DNA from 2 places in the Alloalcanivorax sp. C16-2 genome. Region 2 is predicted to be linked to the other one. Evidence: predicted binding sites of a transcription regulator. Region 2 holds the regulator's gene; the other holds the start of a gene.
What was found. The regulator PhoB, encoded in region 2, activates phosphate uptake and scavenging genes when phosphate is short. The targets are predictions, from matches to a motif close to TGTCATANNNNTGTCANA.

Region 1 (7,737 bases), on a different contig from region 2:
CCGGCGGTTACGTGCAGCTCGAAGCGCCGCCCTACGACATCGATTTCTCGAACTTCGATATCGATGAAGAGTTCCGCGGTGACTGGGAGCACTTCAAGTTCTTCGATCTCAAGGCCAAGAACAACGAAACCGTGGTGCGCGCCTACTCCATGGCCAACTACCCGGAAGAGAAGGGCATCCTCAAGTTCAACATCCGGATCGCCACGCCGCCCCCGGGCGCCAAGGACATTCCGCCGGGCCTGATGAGCTCCTTCGTGTTCAACCTGAAGCCGGGCGACAAGATCACCGTGTTCGGTCCCTTCGGTGAGTTCTTCGCCAAGGACACCGACGCCGAGATGGTGTTCATCGGCGGTGGCGCCGGCATGGCCCCCATGCGCAGCCACATCTTCGACCAGCTCAAGCGTCTCAACTCCAAGCGCAAGATCAGCTTCTGGTACGGCGCGCGGAGCTGGCGCGAGACCTTCTACAACGAAGAGTACGATCAGCTCGCCGAAGAGAACGACAACTTCGAGTGGCACCTGGCCCTGTCCGATCCGCAACCGGAGGACAACTGGGAAGGCCCCACCGGCTTCATCCACAACGTGGTCTACGAAATGTACCTCAAGGACCACCCGGCACCGGAAGACTGCGAGTACTATATGTGCGGCCCGCCGATGATGAACGCCTCCGTGATCAAGATGCTCGAGGATCTGGGCGTCGAGCCGGAAAACATCATGCTCGACGACTTCGGGGGCTGATTAAGCCTCGGGTATCGCGACCGGGCGGCGCACCGCTTCAGTCGCGATCCGGGGTCGCCCCGCGCCCCGACGATGGCCTCGCCGCTCCTCGGCATCCCCCAACCCGCGAATCGGCAGCCCCATGCGAATCCCTCTCTTCCGCCTGTTCCCGCTCCTCGCCCTCCTGGCGCTCCTCGCCGCCTGCGACGACACCAGCGACCGCCTTTCCGCGCTCAACGGGCCCACCATGGGCACCACCTGGTCGGTGAAATTCACCGGCACCCCCGGCGGTGGCGTTCCGGCCCTGCGCAAGGACATCGAATCGGCCCTGGAGCAGGTCAACGCGGACATGAGCACCTACCGTGAAGACGCCACCATCAGCCGTTTCAACCGCGCCGACGCCGGTCGCGCGGTGACCGTCTCCAAGGATTTCGCCAAGGTGCTCAAGGAAGCCCTGTCGATCTCCCGGGATACCGACGGCGCCTACGACGTCACCGTCGGGCCGCTGGTCAACCTGTGGGGCTTCGGCCCCGACCCGGAACGGTTCGAGCCGCCGCCGGAGGCGGACATCGAAGCGGCCCGGGCCCGGGTTGGCTGGGACAAGCTCAAGCTCAACGGCGACCAACTGGCGCAACCCGGCGGCGTCTATCTGGATCTGTCGTCCATCGCCAAGGGCTTCGCCGTGGACAAAGTGGCGGAAGTGCTGGAAAGCGCCGGCATCAAGAACTATCTGGTGGAGATCGGCGGCGAACTCCGTGCCGGCGGTCACAAGCCCTATGGTCAGCCCTGGCGCGTCGCCGTGGAGCGACCGATCGCCGGCGTCCGGGAAATGGAGAAGGTGATCGCCCTCGAAAACCTGGCCATCGCCACCAGCGGTGATTACCGCAACTTCTTCGAGGACGACGGCACCCTGTATTCTCACACCATCGATCCGCGCACCGGCTACCCGGTGGGCCATCAACTGGGCTCGGTCACCGTGTTACACTCCAGTTGCATGGTGGCGGATGGTTTGGCCACCGCGCTCACCGTGCTGGGGCCCGAAAAAGGGCGGGCGTTCGCCGAAGCCCGCGAACTGCCGGTCTTGTTCATTGTCCGAACCAAGGACGGCCCCGAGGAAATCATGACCCCCGCCTTCCGGACCCTCCTGGAAGCCGAGGAAGGAGGAAACTGAAATGCTCGCCACCGTACTCGCCAGCTTCGTGATCGTGGCCCTGCTGTTCGCCGGCATGGCCATCGGCGTGATTCTCTCCAACAAGCCCGTCAAAGGCTCCTGCGGCGGCCTCGCCGCCCTCGGCATGAAGGACGGCTGCGAAATCTGCGGCGGCGACAAGGACGCCTGCGAGGAGAACACCCGCCAGGTCAACGCCCAACGCGCCGCCGAACTTGGCCGCGACGTCCTCAAAACCTGAACCGGCACCGCGGCCGGCGGCTCGTGCCGTCCGCCGCGTTGATCGCGACTGAAGCCGCTCCTACAAAACCTTGCCAATAGCCACTGTAGGAGCGACTTCAGTCGCGATCCGTGCCATCCGCCACCACCACGCCCGACCCGGGCCCCATCGCGCCGACGCCACACGGTAGGCGCAACCGGGCGGCGCTCCGCTTCAGTCGCGACCCGGGCGCCCGACGATGACGGCGGTGCGCAGGCGCGCCTGGCCGTAACGGGTCATGCGCTCGAAACGGTCCCGGGTGATCGGTACATGCTGGCAATCCAGCGGTACCTGATCCTCCGCCGGGTCCGGGTCGTGGATGTAGAAGCACTCGTCGTCGGCGCCGCTGACCACCACCCAATGGGGCGCCTTGCGTCCGTCCAGCCGCCAGGTGCTGATCAGCACGATGGCCACGTCGCCGTTTTCCAGCGCCCGATCCAGCCGCGCCGCGCTGAGTTCCTGGTAATGCACGGGAATCCCTGAAGCACGGGCCTGTTCCTCGAAATGGTCGTGCACGGTCTCGATCACGCGCTTCTTGTTTTCGTCGCGCACTGAATCCAGGAACAGCGGCCCGCGCTGGTTGCAGTACACCTCGGCATTCAGGCCGCGCCGCCGCGCCGCCAGGGCCAGCCCCAGGGGATGGCAGCCGCCGTGGCCGGCGGTCATGAAGATGGTGGTGGCCTCGCGCCAGATCAGCAACTCCTCGCGGGCGTCCGGAACGCGGTGGAGCAGGGCCGCCAGGGCCATCTGCAGACACGCCGGCCCGCAGGTGAACTCGGTGCCCTGGCGCACCCAGGGCAGCGCCAGCCGGTTGCCGCCCTGGGGCGTGTAGTGCAGCCGCTTCTGGTAGCGCAGGGCGTCCTCGTGGTCCTCGTAGTAATCCGGCGTGCGCGCGAACAGTTTGTAGCCGCGCCGTTCGTAGAGGCGAATGGCGGCGGCGTTATCGCGGCGCACTTCCAGGCGCAGGTAGAGGCGTTTTTCCTGGTGGGCGTAGTCCTCGGCGGCGTCCAGGAGCCGTTCACCAAGCCCCTGGCCGCGCCGGTCCGGGTCGGTGGCGATGGAATACAGCCGCGCCAGCCGCGTGCCGCGCTGCAGAATCACCAATGCATAGCCGGCCAGGGCGCCGTCCTCGGCGAGCGCCAGAATCAGCCCGGAGTGGGCCTGGCGTATCCAGTGGCGGAAGCTGCGGCGTGACAACCGGTCGCTCTGGAAGCAGCGGCGCTCCAGGGCGGTAAGGGCATCGAGATCGTCGGCACGGGCGGGGCGGAAGGTGAAACGATGGGCCATGGGCATATCCATTGAAGTGCGGCCAGCATAGCGCCGCGCCGCCGCCCGGCGCCAGCGCTTTCCGACGGATGACGGGGCCCGCCCGGTCGCCCATAATGCGTGCATAAGGAGATCGCACCATGCCAGTTTCGTCCGCCCCCACGCGGGGGCTGATTCTGTCCGGCGGTGGCGCCCGCGCCGCCTACCAGGTGGGCGTGCTCAGTGCCATCGCGGACATGTCGCCGCCCAGCGCCACCAATCCCTTCCCGATCATCTGCGGCACGTCCGCCGGCGCCATCAATGCCGCCGGCCTGGCCGCCGGCGCCCACGATTACCGCCTGGCGGTGCGCGGCCTGGAGCAGGTGTGGGCGAACATGACCGCCGACCAGGTCTACCGCACCGACATCGTCGCCTTCGTGCGCAGCCTGTTGCGCTGGGTGTTCAGTTCCGCCGCCGCCGGCCGTGGCACCACGCGCAGCGCGCTGCTCGACAACACGCCGCTGAAACGGCTGCTGCGGCTGGTGATCAATTTTCAACGCATCGGCCAGAGCATCGACGAAGGCCATCTGCGGGCCCTGTCGATCACCGCGTCCAGCTACGCCTCCGGCGAATCCGTGGCGTTCTTCCAGGGCGCGCCGGACCTGCCGGAATGGAACCGGGCGCGGCGCCTGGGGCGGCGTTCCGCCATCGGCGTGCAGCACCTGCTGGCCTCGGCGGCGATTCCGCTGCTGTTCCCCGCCGAGCAGGTGGATGGCCGTTACTATGGTGACGGCGCCGTGCGCCAGCTGGCGCCGGTGAGCCCGGCGCTGCATCTGGGCGCCGACCGGCTGCTGGTGATCGGCGTATCCGGCCATTCCTCCGCCGCTCACCAGCGGCAGTTGAGCGGTTACCCGTCCCTGGCCCAGGTGCTCGGCCACGTACTGGACAGTGTGTTCGTGGACACTCTGGAAGGGGACGTGGAGCGTCTGGAACGGATCAACCGCACCGTGCAGGCGCTCAGCAACCGGGCCCGCAGCCAGCATGAGATCCAGCTCCGCAAGGTGGACGTACTGAAAATCTACCCGTCCCAGCCGCTGGACGAAATCGCCGCCGAGCACACCAAGGAGCTGCCGCGTACCCTGCGCTTTTTCCTGCGCGGCTCCGGGGCGACCCGGTCACCAGGGGCATCGGCGGTCAGTTATCTGCTGTTCGAGCCGGGCTTCACGGGGCGCTTGATGGCCTTGGGGTATCAGGACGCCAAGGCCCGCGAGGAGGAAATCCGCGCCTTTTTGCGGGATTGAGGGGGCGTTATCGCGACTGAAGTCGCTCCTACAAAACCTTGCCAATAGCCACTGTAGGAGCGGCCGGGCGGGGCTCCGCTTCAGTCGCGGTTGGCGCCGCGTTTATTGAAATGCGCGATGAAGCTGGTCGGGAAATCGGTGATGATGCCGTCCACGCCGAGCCCGGCCAGGCGCTCCGCCTCCACCAGATCGTTCACCGTCCAGGTGGACACTTTCAACCCCCGGCGCCGAGCGCGGCGCATTAGCGCCGGGGTCACCAGGGAATGGCGTGGCATCAGCCAGGCGCAGCCCAGGCCGGCGGCGCGCCGGGTGGGTTGCTGGTAGCGGTATTCCACCACGTAGCCGCGCTCCACCCGGGGAGTCATGTTGCCCAGCATGCGTAGAAAACCGGTGTGCTTCGAGGTCACCACCACCCGCTCATGGAGCCCCAGCTCGTCGATCAGTGCCACCAGACGGTGGGCAAGCCGGTGCAGCAGAGCGGACTCAGTGCCCTTCACCTCGAACTGAAAACGCATCGTCGGGCCGCACAGCTCCACCACTTCGCGCAGGGAGGGGATGCACACCGGGCTGTGCCAGCCGGGAGTGTCGTGGCGCGCGTCGAGCACCCCCAGTTGTGCCAGGGTGTAGTGGTGCGCCTTGCCCCGTTCGCCGGTGGTACGGGTAACGTGCTGGTCGTGCACCACGATCAAATGCCCGTCCCGGGACAGGCGTACGTCCAGCTCCACTTCGCGGGCACCGGCCTCCAGGGCGACCTGGAAACCGGCCAGGGTGTTTTCCGGGGCCTCGCCGCGGGCGCCGCGGTGGCCAACGATGGTAGGAATGCCTTGGTTCATGGGTCTCTTATGCAGCTATGCATCTATGCATCAGGCGTTGGGCGGACCGCCCGCCGGTTCGCCGGGCATTGTGCTTTGGCGCCCCGACCGCATCAATAGCCTCCGCCCATTTGTCACGCAATTGTCGCAACCGCCCCCGCCACGGTCTCCATGGAAGCAACCGTCGAAGCCCCCGTAGACCCCCCGTAGAACAGCCTGTAGAACAGCCCGTAGAACAGCCTGTAGGAGCGACTTCAGTCGCGATAACGGCCTGGCTGATCGCGACTGAAGTCGCTCCTACAGTCGCTCCTACAGTCGCGCCTAGGGGCGCGGCGCGGACCGTCCGGCGTTGAGCGGAGGCCCGTTGTCATGGAAGAGTCATGTTGGGCCTGCTAGGGTTGGCCCACCGCGAACCGCCGGAGACCGGGATGGGTTCCCTGATCAAGGCATACGCGGTGCTGTTCGTGCGCTCCTGGAATCCGGACTACGACGGCACCGTAAGCGGCGTCTCGCCGCGACGCTGGCTGGTGATGGCCGGCTTCTGGCCCCTGTTCCTCCTGGTGCAGGCGGTCAACGGCCTGGGGCTGCTGCTCGACCATCTGCTGTTTCCGGATTTCCGCCGCGTGCGGGTGCGCGAGCCGCTGTTCGTGGTGGGCGTGCCGCGCAGTGGCACCACCTTCCTGCACCGGCTGCTGGCCGCCGACGACAAGCGCTTCACCACCACCGCCCTATGGGAGCTGATCTTCGCCCCCTCGGTCACCCAGCGCTGCCTGTGGCGCGGGGCAGGGCGCCTGGATGCCCTGTTCGGGCGTCCGCTGGGCCGGGCCTTCCAGTGGCTGGAGCGACGCCTGCTGGGCGGCCTGGACGACGTCCACAAGACCGGCCTGCGCGATCCGGAGGAAGATTACCTGGCGCTGCTGCCGGTGCTCGGCTGCTTCCTGCTGGTGCTGGCCGTGCCGGACCCGCGCCTGTGGCGGCTCACCTACGCCGACCGGGACCTGCCGGCGGCGGAGAAACAGCGCCTGATGGCCGCCTACCGGCGCTTCGTGCAGCGCCACCTGTATTTCCACGGCGATCACCTGACCTTCCTGTCCAAGAACCCGTCGTTCACGCCGTTCATGGCGACTCTGGCGGCGGCCTTTCCGGATGCCCGCTTCATCGGCTGCCTGCGCAACCCCACGGCGGCGGTGCCCTCGCAGATCAACTCCATCGTCATCGGCGCCCGGGTGTTCGATGGCCGTGACACCGCCGCCTACTGGCGCGAGGGCTTCCTGGCCATGCTCGACTATTACTACCGCCATCTGCTGGAGCAACTGGAGCGGCTGCCACCGGAGCGCCAGGCCTTGTCCGTGATGGAAGCCCTGGCCGCCGAGCCGCGCGCCACCGTGGAGGGGTTCTACCGGCGCTTCGGGATGACCCCGTCACCGGCCTACCAGGCGCGGCTGGCCGCCGAGGACGAACGCGCCCGGCGCTACCGCAGCGGCCACCACTACTCCCTGGAAAGCCTGGGCGTGGCCCCCGAGCGGCTGTGCGCCACCTTCGGCTGGGTGTACGAAAAATTCAGTTACCCCTTGCCCGGGGTTGAACACGAGTGACATTTTTCTTGTCACAAATCGGAAATAAGTGGTACTCATACTGCCTGCTATGAAAACAAAAGACCTGCGAGTACTTTTTGTCGTGGACGCCATGAAAGGCCGCAATGGCGTCGGTGCCTACTTCCAGGATCTGGTGACGCACCTGGGCCAGGAGGTGGAACGAGCCGAACTGGTCTGTCCCAGCCTGGAAGAGCCCCACCCGTGCCAGGGTCTGTCCGTGCCGATTCCCGGCGACCCCACCCAGCGGTTGTTCTTCCCCAAGATGCGGGAACTGAGCGCCCTGGTGTGGGAGATGAAACCCCATGTGATCGTCATCCCCGGCCCCGGGATTTTCTCGCTGGGCGCTTACTGGATCGCCGGCAAGCTTGGCATTCCCGTGTGCGTGACCTTCCAGACCGACTATGACCGCCTGGTGCAGCTGTACTGGGGCCCGCGCCTGGCGCGGCTGGCCGGCGGCCTGCTCAACTGGCTGAACCGCACCATGTTCCGGGGCAGCAGCGCGGTGGCCACCATCTGTGAAAGCATGATCGCCGATGCCCGCGCCGCCGGCGCCCGCCATCCGCAACTGGTGGGCACGCCGCTGGGCGCGGAGTTCGTCAACAGTGCCGTGACGCCACTGGCCGACACCGTGGACTCAGTGC
Region 2 (7,737 bases):
GCCGATGCCCGCTGGCGCGCCCAGGAACGCCTTGTGCTGCCCCCGCTGATCCGCGACTGGCTGGCCGACCCCGGCTCTCTGACCCGACGGCTGCGAGGCTTGGGCCCGTTCCGGGTGGCGCCGTCGCGGCGCCTGATCGGCGCGCCGGACCTCGAGGAGCAGCGCCAGCTCGGCCAGGTGGGCCGGCGCCATGCCCTGATCCGCGAGGTCACCTTATTGGTGCACGAGCGCCCCGTGGTGGAGGCCCGCAGCGTGCTGCCGCTGACCACCCTGGCCGGCGCCAACCGCAGCCTGGCGCACATGGGCAGCCGCTCCCTGGGCAGCGAGCTGTACCGGCGACCGGCGGCCCACCGCGACCAGGTATGGGTACGCTTCGGTGACAGCCCCTCTGGCCAGGGGCCGTGCTGGGGGCGACAATCCCGGTTCGTGAAGCGCGGTCGGCCGCTGCTGGTGGCCGAGCATTTCCTGCCCGCGCTCTGGGATTTGCTGCTCGAACCGGACCGCTGACCTATGCTCGCTTTCGTGGAACACCGCTACCCGGCCCTGTGGCCCTGGATCCAGCTGATGCGCCTGGAGAAACCCATCGGCAGCATGCTGCTGATGTGGCCTACTCTGTGGGCGCTGTGGATCGCCGGCGACGGCACCCCCAGCCTCAAGCACATCATCATCTTCGTGCTCGGTGTGTACGTGATGCGCGCCGCCGGCTGCGTGATCAACGACTACGCGGACCGGGACTTCGACGGCCATGTGGAGCGCACCGAGGGGCGCCCCCTGGCCACCGGCGCGCTGTCCTCGAAGCAGGCTCTGGCGCTGTTCGCCGGGCTCGGGTTACTGGCCTTCGTGCTGGTGCTGTTCCTCAACCGCTTCACCATTCTGCTGTCCTTCGGCGGCCTGGGGCTGGCTCTGCTCTACCCGTTCACCAAACGCTTCACCTATCTGCCCCAGCTGTTTCTGGGCGCCGCCTTCAGTTGGGCGGTGCCGATGGCGTTCGCCGCGGAAACCGGCGCCGTGCCGGAGATCGCCTGGCTGCTGTTCACCACCAATCTGCTGTGGACCGTGGCCTATGACACCGAGTACGCCATGTGCGACCGGGAGGACGACCTGAAGATCGGCATCAAGAGCACCGCGATTCTGTTCGGCGACCTGGACAAGCTGATCATCGGCGTGCTGCAGGGGCTCACCCTGGTGGCGCTTTGGCTGGTGGGCCAGCGGCTCGGTTTCGCCTGGCCCTGGTATCTGGGACTGGCGGCCATGGCGGCCAGTTTCGTGCATCAACAATGGCGTATTCGTTACCGCGAGCGCTGGCCCTGCTTCCACGCCTTTTTGAGCAACCACTGGGCCGGAGGCTGCGTGTTCATTGGGCTGTACCTGCAATACCTGGTTGCCGGTGGAAGCTGAAAAGGGTGCAAATTTGTCATCGGGATGTCATAAAAAGGCAATGTAATAGGGGACAATTCAAAAACGGCGAAAAATTAGAGATTGCAGCCATGTCCCGAAACCGCATTCTGATCGTTGACGATGAACCGGCCATCCGCGAAATGGTGGCCGTGGCCCTGGAACTGGCCGACTTCGATGTACTGGAGGCGGAGAACGCCCAGGTCGCTCATGAGCGCATCGTCGACGAGCGCCCGGATCTGGTGCTGCTGGACTGGATGTTGCCGTCGGTAAGCGGCATCGAGCTGGCACGCCGCCTCAAGCGCGAGGACGCCACCACCGAGGTGCCGATCATCATGCTCACGGCCAAGAGCGAGGAAGACAACAAGATCCAGGGCCTGGATGTGGGCGCCGACGACTACATCACCAAGCCGTTCTCCACCCGCGAGTTGATCGCCCGCATCAAGGCGGTGCTGCGGCGCTCCTCGGTGGCCGCTGCGGAAAAGGCCATCGACGTGGAGGGCCTGTGCCTGGACCCGGTCAGTCACCGCATCAGCGCCCACGGCAATCCGGTGGACATGGGCCCCACCGAATACCGGCTGCTGGAGTTCTTCATGAGCCACCAGGAGCGCGCCTACTCACGCACCCAGTTGCTGGATCAGGTGTGGGGCGCCAACGTGTATGTGGAGGACCGCACCATCGACGTGCACATCCGCCGCCTGCGCAAGGCCCTGGCACCGCACGGCTTCGACGGTTTCATTCAAACGGTGCGCGGCACGGGGTACCGGTTCTCGGTGAAGACCAGCCAGGCATCCTGATGGTTTAAGGTTCATTGCATGAAGCACCCCTCGGGAATGAGGGCCAGTCTGGCCAAGGAAGTCAACCGCATCCTGATCCTGGTGGCGGCCTCCCTGCTGCTGTGTCTGCTATGGCGAACCATCTGGCCGCTGGTGGCGGGCCTGGGGCTGTACATCATCTGGAGCACCCGGCAACTGTTCGCCCTGTACACCTGGCTGGTGCGCGAGGAGCACACCGACCCGCCGGACGCCGGCGGCCTGTGGGGCGAATTCTACACCCGCCTGGAGCATCTGTTCCGCCAGGAACGGCGCGCCCAGGACAACCTTCAGGGCATCATCCAGCGCGCCCAGGAGTCGGTGAACGCCCTGGAAGACGTGGTGGTGATGATCGACCAGCACGGCCACCTGGAATACTGGAACCACGCCGCCCAGAAACACCTTGGCCTGCGCCCGGACAAGGATCTGGGCCAGCCGCTCACCAACCTGATCCGCCACCCGCGCTTCACCCATTATCTCGCCAAGGGCCGCTTTAACGAGCCGCTGGAAATCCCGGCGCCGGTGGACGACAACCGCATCCTGCAATTCCGCATCACCGAGTTCGGTGAGGGCGACCAATTGATCCTGGCCCGGGACATGACCCGGCTCCACCACCTGGAAGAGATGCGCAAGGACTTCGTGGCCAATGTCAGCCACGAGCTGAAAACGCCGCTCACCGTGCTCAAGGGTTACCTGGAGACCCTGCTCGACACCGTGCCCGAGGAGCAGACCCGCCTGCGCCGGGCGCTGTATCACATGGATACCCAGAGCCATCGCATGGAGGCGCTGGTCAACGACCTGCTGCTGTTGTCACGGCTGGAAAACACCAAGGCGGACAACACCGGCCAGACCGTGGCGGTGCACGGCATGCTGCACCGCATGCGCGAAAACGCCCTGGCCCTGGCCCGGGAGAAGGATCACGAGATTACCCTGACGGTGCCCGAGGACGCGCGCCTGGTGGCCAATCCGGCGGAGCTGGAAAGCGCCTTCGGCAACCTGATCACCAACGCGGTCAAATACACGCCGGCCCAGGGGCACATTCACATCGAATGGCGCCAGGACAACCAGGGCGGCCATCTCTCGGTCAGCGACGACGGCCCCGGCATTGATCCGCAGCACATTCCGCGGCTCACCGAACGCTTCTACCGGCCGGACAACAGCCGCGTGACCCAGACCGGAGGCACCGGCCTGGGCCTGGCCATCGTCAAGCACGTGATGCTGCGTCACGACGGCAAACTGGAAATCCAGAGCACCCTGGGCAAGGGCAGCACCTTCACCTGTCACTTCCCGCCGGCCCGGGTGGCGGGGCCGCCCGCTGACACGCCGATTCGCGGCTGAAGCCGCTCCTACAGCCATCCTGGCGGGACGGGGCATCAGTAATGCGGCGGCGGCGCGTCCTGGATACGCAGCGCCGCCAGCTCCTCGCCCTGCTCCACCACCCGGTCGACCAATTTCCGGTAAGCGGCTTCCATCTCGTCCAGCTTGCGCTGCTGGTCACTGACGATGCGATTGAGGCTGGCCACCAGATCCTCCTGGTAGGCCAGCTTGGTTTCGATATCAAGAAAACGGTTTTCGCTCATGGGGTTCCTCCGGGAGCGGGATTATACCGGGCCGGCGGCGCGAATGGCGTCGGTGAGCGCGGCTTCCGCCTCGGCCAGGGGATCGTCGCCAAGATGATCGAGCTGTCCATCCAGCAGCAACTGGCTGAAACCATGCACCATGGCCCAGGCACGCAGGGCGGTCCGTCGTACCGTGGCTTCGTCGGCGTCGCCGGCGCGGGCCACCGCCCGCCGCAGGGTCTCGAAGGCGGCGTTGGAGGTATCGGTCAGCTCGGGATCATCATCGTCACCGCCACGCCGGGCGGCGGCGGCGGCACCGAACATCAGGCGGAACAGGGCCGGGTTGGCATGGGCGAAGCGCAGATAACTGAGACCACCGGCCAGCAATTGCCGCCCGGGGCTGTCGGCCGCCGCCTCGGCGGCCTCCTGGGCGGCGCGCAGGCGCCGGAATCCCTCCGCGGCGAGGGCCAGCATCAAGGCCTCCTTGTTGGCGAAATGCCGATAGCTGGCGTTGGCGGTGACACCCACCCGGCGCGCCAGCTCGCGCAGGCTGAAGCCGTCGCCGCCCTTTTCCGCCAGCAACGCCAGCCCCTCTTCCACCAGCGCCGGGCGCAGGTTGCCATGGTGGTATGTGGACACGCTTTCGGCTCCTCCATCTCGAGATGTTCACAGCCTACACATGAAGCCGCGCCGGCGCAGCCGGACTTGCCATGCCCGGCGCACCCGGCTATGGTTGGCGCCGTCTTGGGGGAGTAGTCGCCGAGCCACCCCGCTCTGGACGGTCGTCAACATATTTGCGCCTCAATGCGCATGGCGATCGTGTCCCGCCGCACGCATCACCGTGCAGGCGGTATCGACGAGACCTGAGGCATTGTCCGTATTCCGCGGGGGCGGGATCGACGGGCGATGTCTCCGGTTATTGGTCGATCCCGCCCCCCTAAGGAACTCCATTGGACGCCTTTTTTACCTCTACCCTGCTGGTCGCCCTGGGCGAAATCGGTGACAAGACCCAATTGTTGTCGCTGGCCCTGGTGGTGCGCTACCGCAAACCCTGGCCGATTCTCGCCGGCGTGATCGTCGCTACCCTGATCAACCACGGCATCAGCGTCTGGTTCGGTGACTGGCTGGCAGGCGCCATCCCGGAAAACTGGCTGCAGTGGATTCTCGGTCTGAGCTTCATCGCCCTGGGCCTGTGGATGCTGATTCCGGACAAGGACGAAGAGGTCGGCGACAAATACCGCTTCGGCCCCTTCCTGACCAGCCTGGTACTGTTCTTCATCGCCGAAATCGGCGACAAGACCCAGGTGGCCACGGTGGCCCTGGCGGTGCGCTTCCAGGAATTCTGGCCGGTGCTTCTGGGCACCACCACGGGTATGATCGCCGCCAACCTGCCGGTGATCTGGGTGGCGCACCGCTTCGCCAGCGAGCGTTTCGAAACCTGGGCGCACCGAATCAGCGCCGCCCTGTTCATCGTATTCGGTGTCTGGGCGCTGCTTTGAACCAAGAGGGGAGCCATCGATGGCGTTGACCGCCACCATTCACAAAGCCGAGCTGACCGTCTCGGACCTGGATCGCGACTACTACGCCACCCACAACCTGACCGTGGCGCTGCATCCGTCCGAGACCGAGTCGCGCATGATGCTGAGGCTGATGGCCTTCGCCCTGAATGCCCACGAGGACCTGTCGTTTACCCGGGGCCTTTCCAGCACCGAGGAGCCGGACCTGTGGCAACACGATCCGGATCAGACCCTGGCACACTGGATTGAGCTGGGGATGCCCGACGAAAAGCGGCTGCGCAAGGCCTGCGGCCTGGCGCGCCGGGTCACCGTTTACGTCTACGGACAACGGAGCCCCCAGGTATGGTGGGAAGGCATGCGCGACAAGGTCCGGCGTTTCGGCAACCTGCGCATCGTCCACGTGGACCCCGCCAGTGAAGCGGCGCTGGCCGGCTACTGCCAGCGCGCCATGCAACTGCAGGCGATGATCCAGGACGGCCAGCTCTGGTTCGGCGACACCGCCGGCTCCACCGAAGTGGGCCTCGCCACCTGGTACGCCGGCGCTGCCTGGTTATAAGTTGAACGTTACAACTACGCCTCGAACCAGTGTCGGGTGCGATTGACGATGGCCACCAGCGACAGCATCACCGGCACCTCCACCAGCACGCCCACCACCGTGGCCAGGGCGGCGCCGGAGGACAGGCCGAACAGGCTGATGGCCACCGCCACCGCCAGCTCAAAGAAGTTGGAGGTGCCGATCAGGCAGGCCGGGCCGGCGATACGGTGGGGCAGGCGCAGCCAGCGGGCGGCGACGAAGGCGATCAGGAAGATGCCATAGGTCTGGATCAGCAGCGGCACGGCGATCAGCACGATGGCCTGGGGCTTGGCGAGAATGGTTTCCGCCTGGAAGCCGAACAGCAGCACCACGGTGGCCAGCAGGCCGAGCACGCTGACCGGCTTGAGCCGGTGCACGAAGGCGTCCACGGCGGCATCGCCACCGCGCCCGCTCAGGGCGCGCCGGGTGATCACGCCGGCCGCCAGCGGCAGCAGCACGTACAGCACGGTGGACAACACCAGGGTATCCCAGGGCACGGTAATGTCGCTGACCCCCAGCAACAGGGCGGCGATGGGGGCGAAGGCGAACACCATGATGATGTCGTTCACCGACACCTGCACCAGGGTGTAGTTGGCGTCGCCCCGGGTCAGTTGGCTCCACACGAACACCATGGCGGTGCAGGGCGCCACGCCCAGCAGGATCATACCGGCGATGTATTCGCTGGCGGTGGCCGGGTCCACCAGGTCGGCGAACAGCACCTTGAAGAACAGCCAGCCCAGGGCGGCCATGGTGAACGGCTTGATCAGCCAGTTCACCACCAGGGTCAGCAGCAGCCCCTTGGGTTTGTCGCCCACCTGCTTCATGGCGGCGAAGTCGATCTGGATCATCATCGGGTAGATCATCACCCAGATGAACACCGCCACGGCCAGATTCACATGGGCCACCTCGAAGGCCGCCACCGCCTGGAACAGGCCCGGCGTAGCCAGTCCCAGGGCGACACCGACGGCGATCGCCAGGGCCACCCAGACACTCAGAAAACGCTCGAAGAACGGCATCAGTGCTCGCCCGCTTCCCGGTGGATTTTTTGCAGGGAGGCGGTGAGCCCCGGCGGCGTCATGGATTCCAGCTCCAGCGCCACCAGCTTCTCCAACCGGCCGCGCAGCCGCTGGTAGGTGGTTTCGAACGCCCCTTCGATATCGGCCTCGTCACCCTCGGCGGCGGCCGGATCGGGGATGCCCCAGTGCACCTTGGCGGATTCGGCCAGCCACACCGGGCAGGCTTCCCCGGCGGCGGCGTCGCACACCGTGATGACCACGTCGAACCACTCGTCTTCCAGGTCATCCATGGACTTGGAAACCGGTCGGCCCACCGGCACCCCGTGGCGCTCCAGCACCGCCAGGGCCCGGGGATGAACCCGGCCGGAGGGGTAGCTGCCGGCACTGCGCGCGATCAAGCGCCCCTCGCCCAGATGGTTGGCCAGGGCCTCGCCGAGGATCGAGCGGCAGGAGTTGGCGGTGCACAGGAACAGTATTTTCAGCGGCGTTTTCATGTCGGTCTTCCTGTTAGGGCCTGTTAACACTACTTGCATCGCACTTGTTGCGGTTGCAGGCCAAGCTGGTCCCGCGCTTCATTCACAAGGGTTTCGATGGTAGTAAGCGCCCACTCAGGAAGTTCGTCGTTGACCCGGTAATGCATCCAGGTGCCCTGCCGTCGCGCCACCACCAGGCCACACTGGCGCAACTGCGCCAGGTGCCGGGAGATGGTCGATTGCGGCGCATCCAGGGCAGCCACCAGGTCGCACACGCACACCTCCCGGTCCACGCGCATCAGGCAAAGCAGGCTCAGGCGCGACTCGTCGCCGAGGCATTTGCAGAGGCCGGCGACGGAGAGCGGGACGGGGGCGGCTTGAACGGCGTGCA

Region 1: ACLD02_RS10605 (glycerophosphodiester phosphodiesterase) is a predicted target of PhoB. The motif match lies at 5,634-5,651, and genes of this name have one in related genera.

The regions. Positions count from the first base shown of each region.
Region 1 is NZ_JBKFTL010000002.1:79,588-87,324, reverse strand. Features, by position in the region: gene nqrF (NADH:ubiquinone reductase (Na(+)-transporting) subunit F) at 1-737, shown strand, start outside; gene ACLD02_RS10625 (FAD:protein FMN transferase) at 859-1,887, shown strand; gene nqrM ((Na+)-NQR maturation NqrM) at 1,889-2,125, shown strand; gene ACLD02_RS10615 (GNAT family N-acetyltransferase/peptidase C39 family protein) at 2,318-3,430, opposite strand; gene ACLD02_RS10610 (patatin-like phospholipase family protein) at 3,550-4,689, shown strand; gene ACLD02_RS10605 (glycerophosphodiester phosphodiesterase) at 4,770-5,522, opposite strand; gene ACLD02_RS10600 (sulfotransferase family protein) at 5,930-7,096, shown strand; gene ACLD02_RS10595 (glycosyltransferase) at 7,188-7,737, shown strand, end outside.
Region 2 is NZ_JBKFTL010000001.1:366,429-374,165, reverse strand. Features, by position in the region: gene ACLD02_RS01725 (chorismate--pyruvate lyase family protein) at 1-507, shown strand, start outside; gene ubiA (4-hydroxybenzoate octaprenyltransferase) at 511-1,398, shown strand; gene phoB (phosphate regulon transcriptional regulator PhoB) at 1,488-2,192, shown strand; gene phoR (phosphate regulon sensor histidine kinase PhoR) at 2,229-3,545, shown strand; gene ACLD02_RS01705 (SlyX family protein) at 3,581-3,787, opposite strand; gene ACLD02_RS01700 (TetR/AcrR family transcriptional regulator) at 3,809-4,405, opposite strand; gene ACLD02_RS01695 (TMEM165/GDT1 family protein) at 4,717-5,265, shown strand; gene ACLD02_RS01690 (YaeQ family protein) at 5,285-5,839, shown strand; gene arsB (ACR3 family arsenite efflux transporter) at 5,854-6,873, opposite strand; gene ACLD02_RS01680 (arsenate reductase ArsC) at 6,873-7,367, opposite strand; gene ACLD02_RS01675 (ArsR/SmtB family transcription factor) at 7,397-7,737, opposite strand, start outside.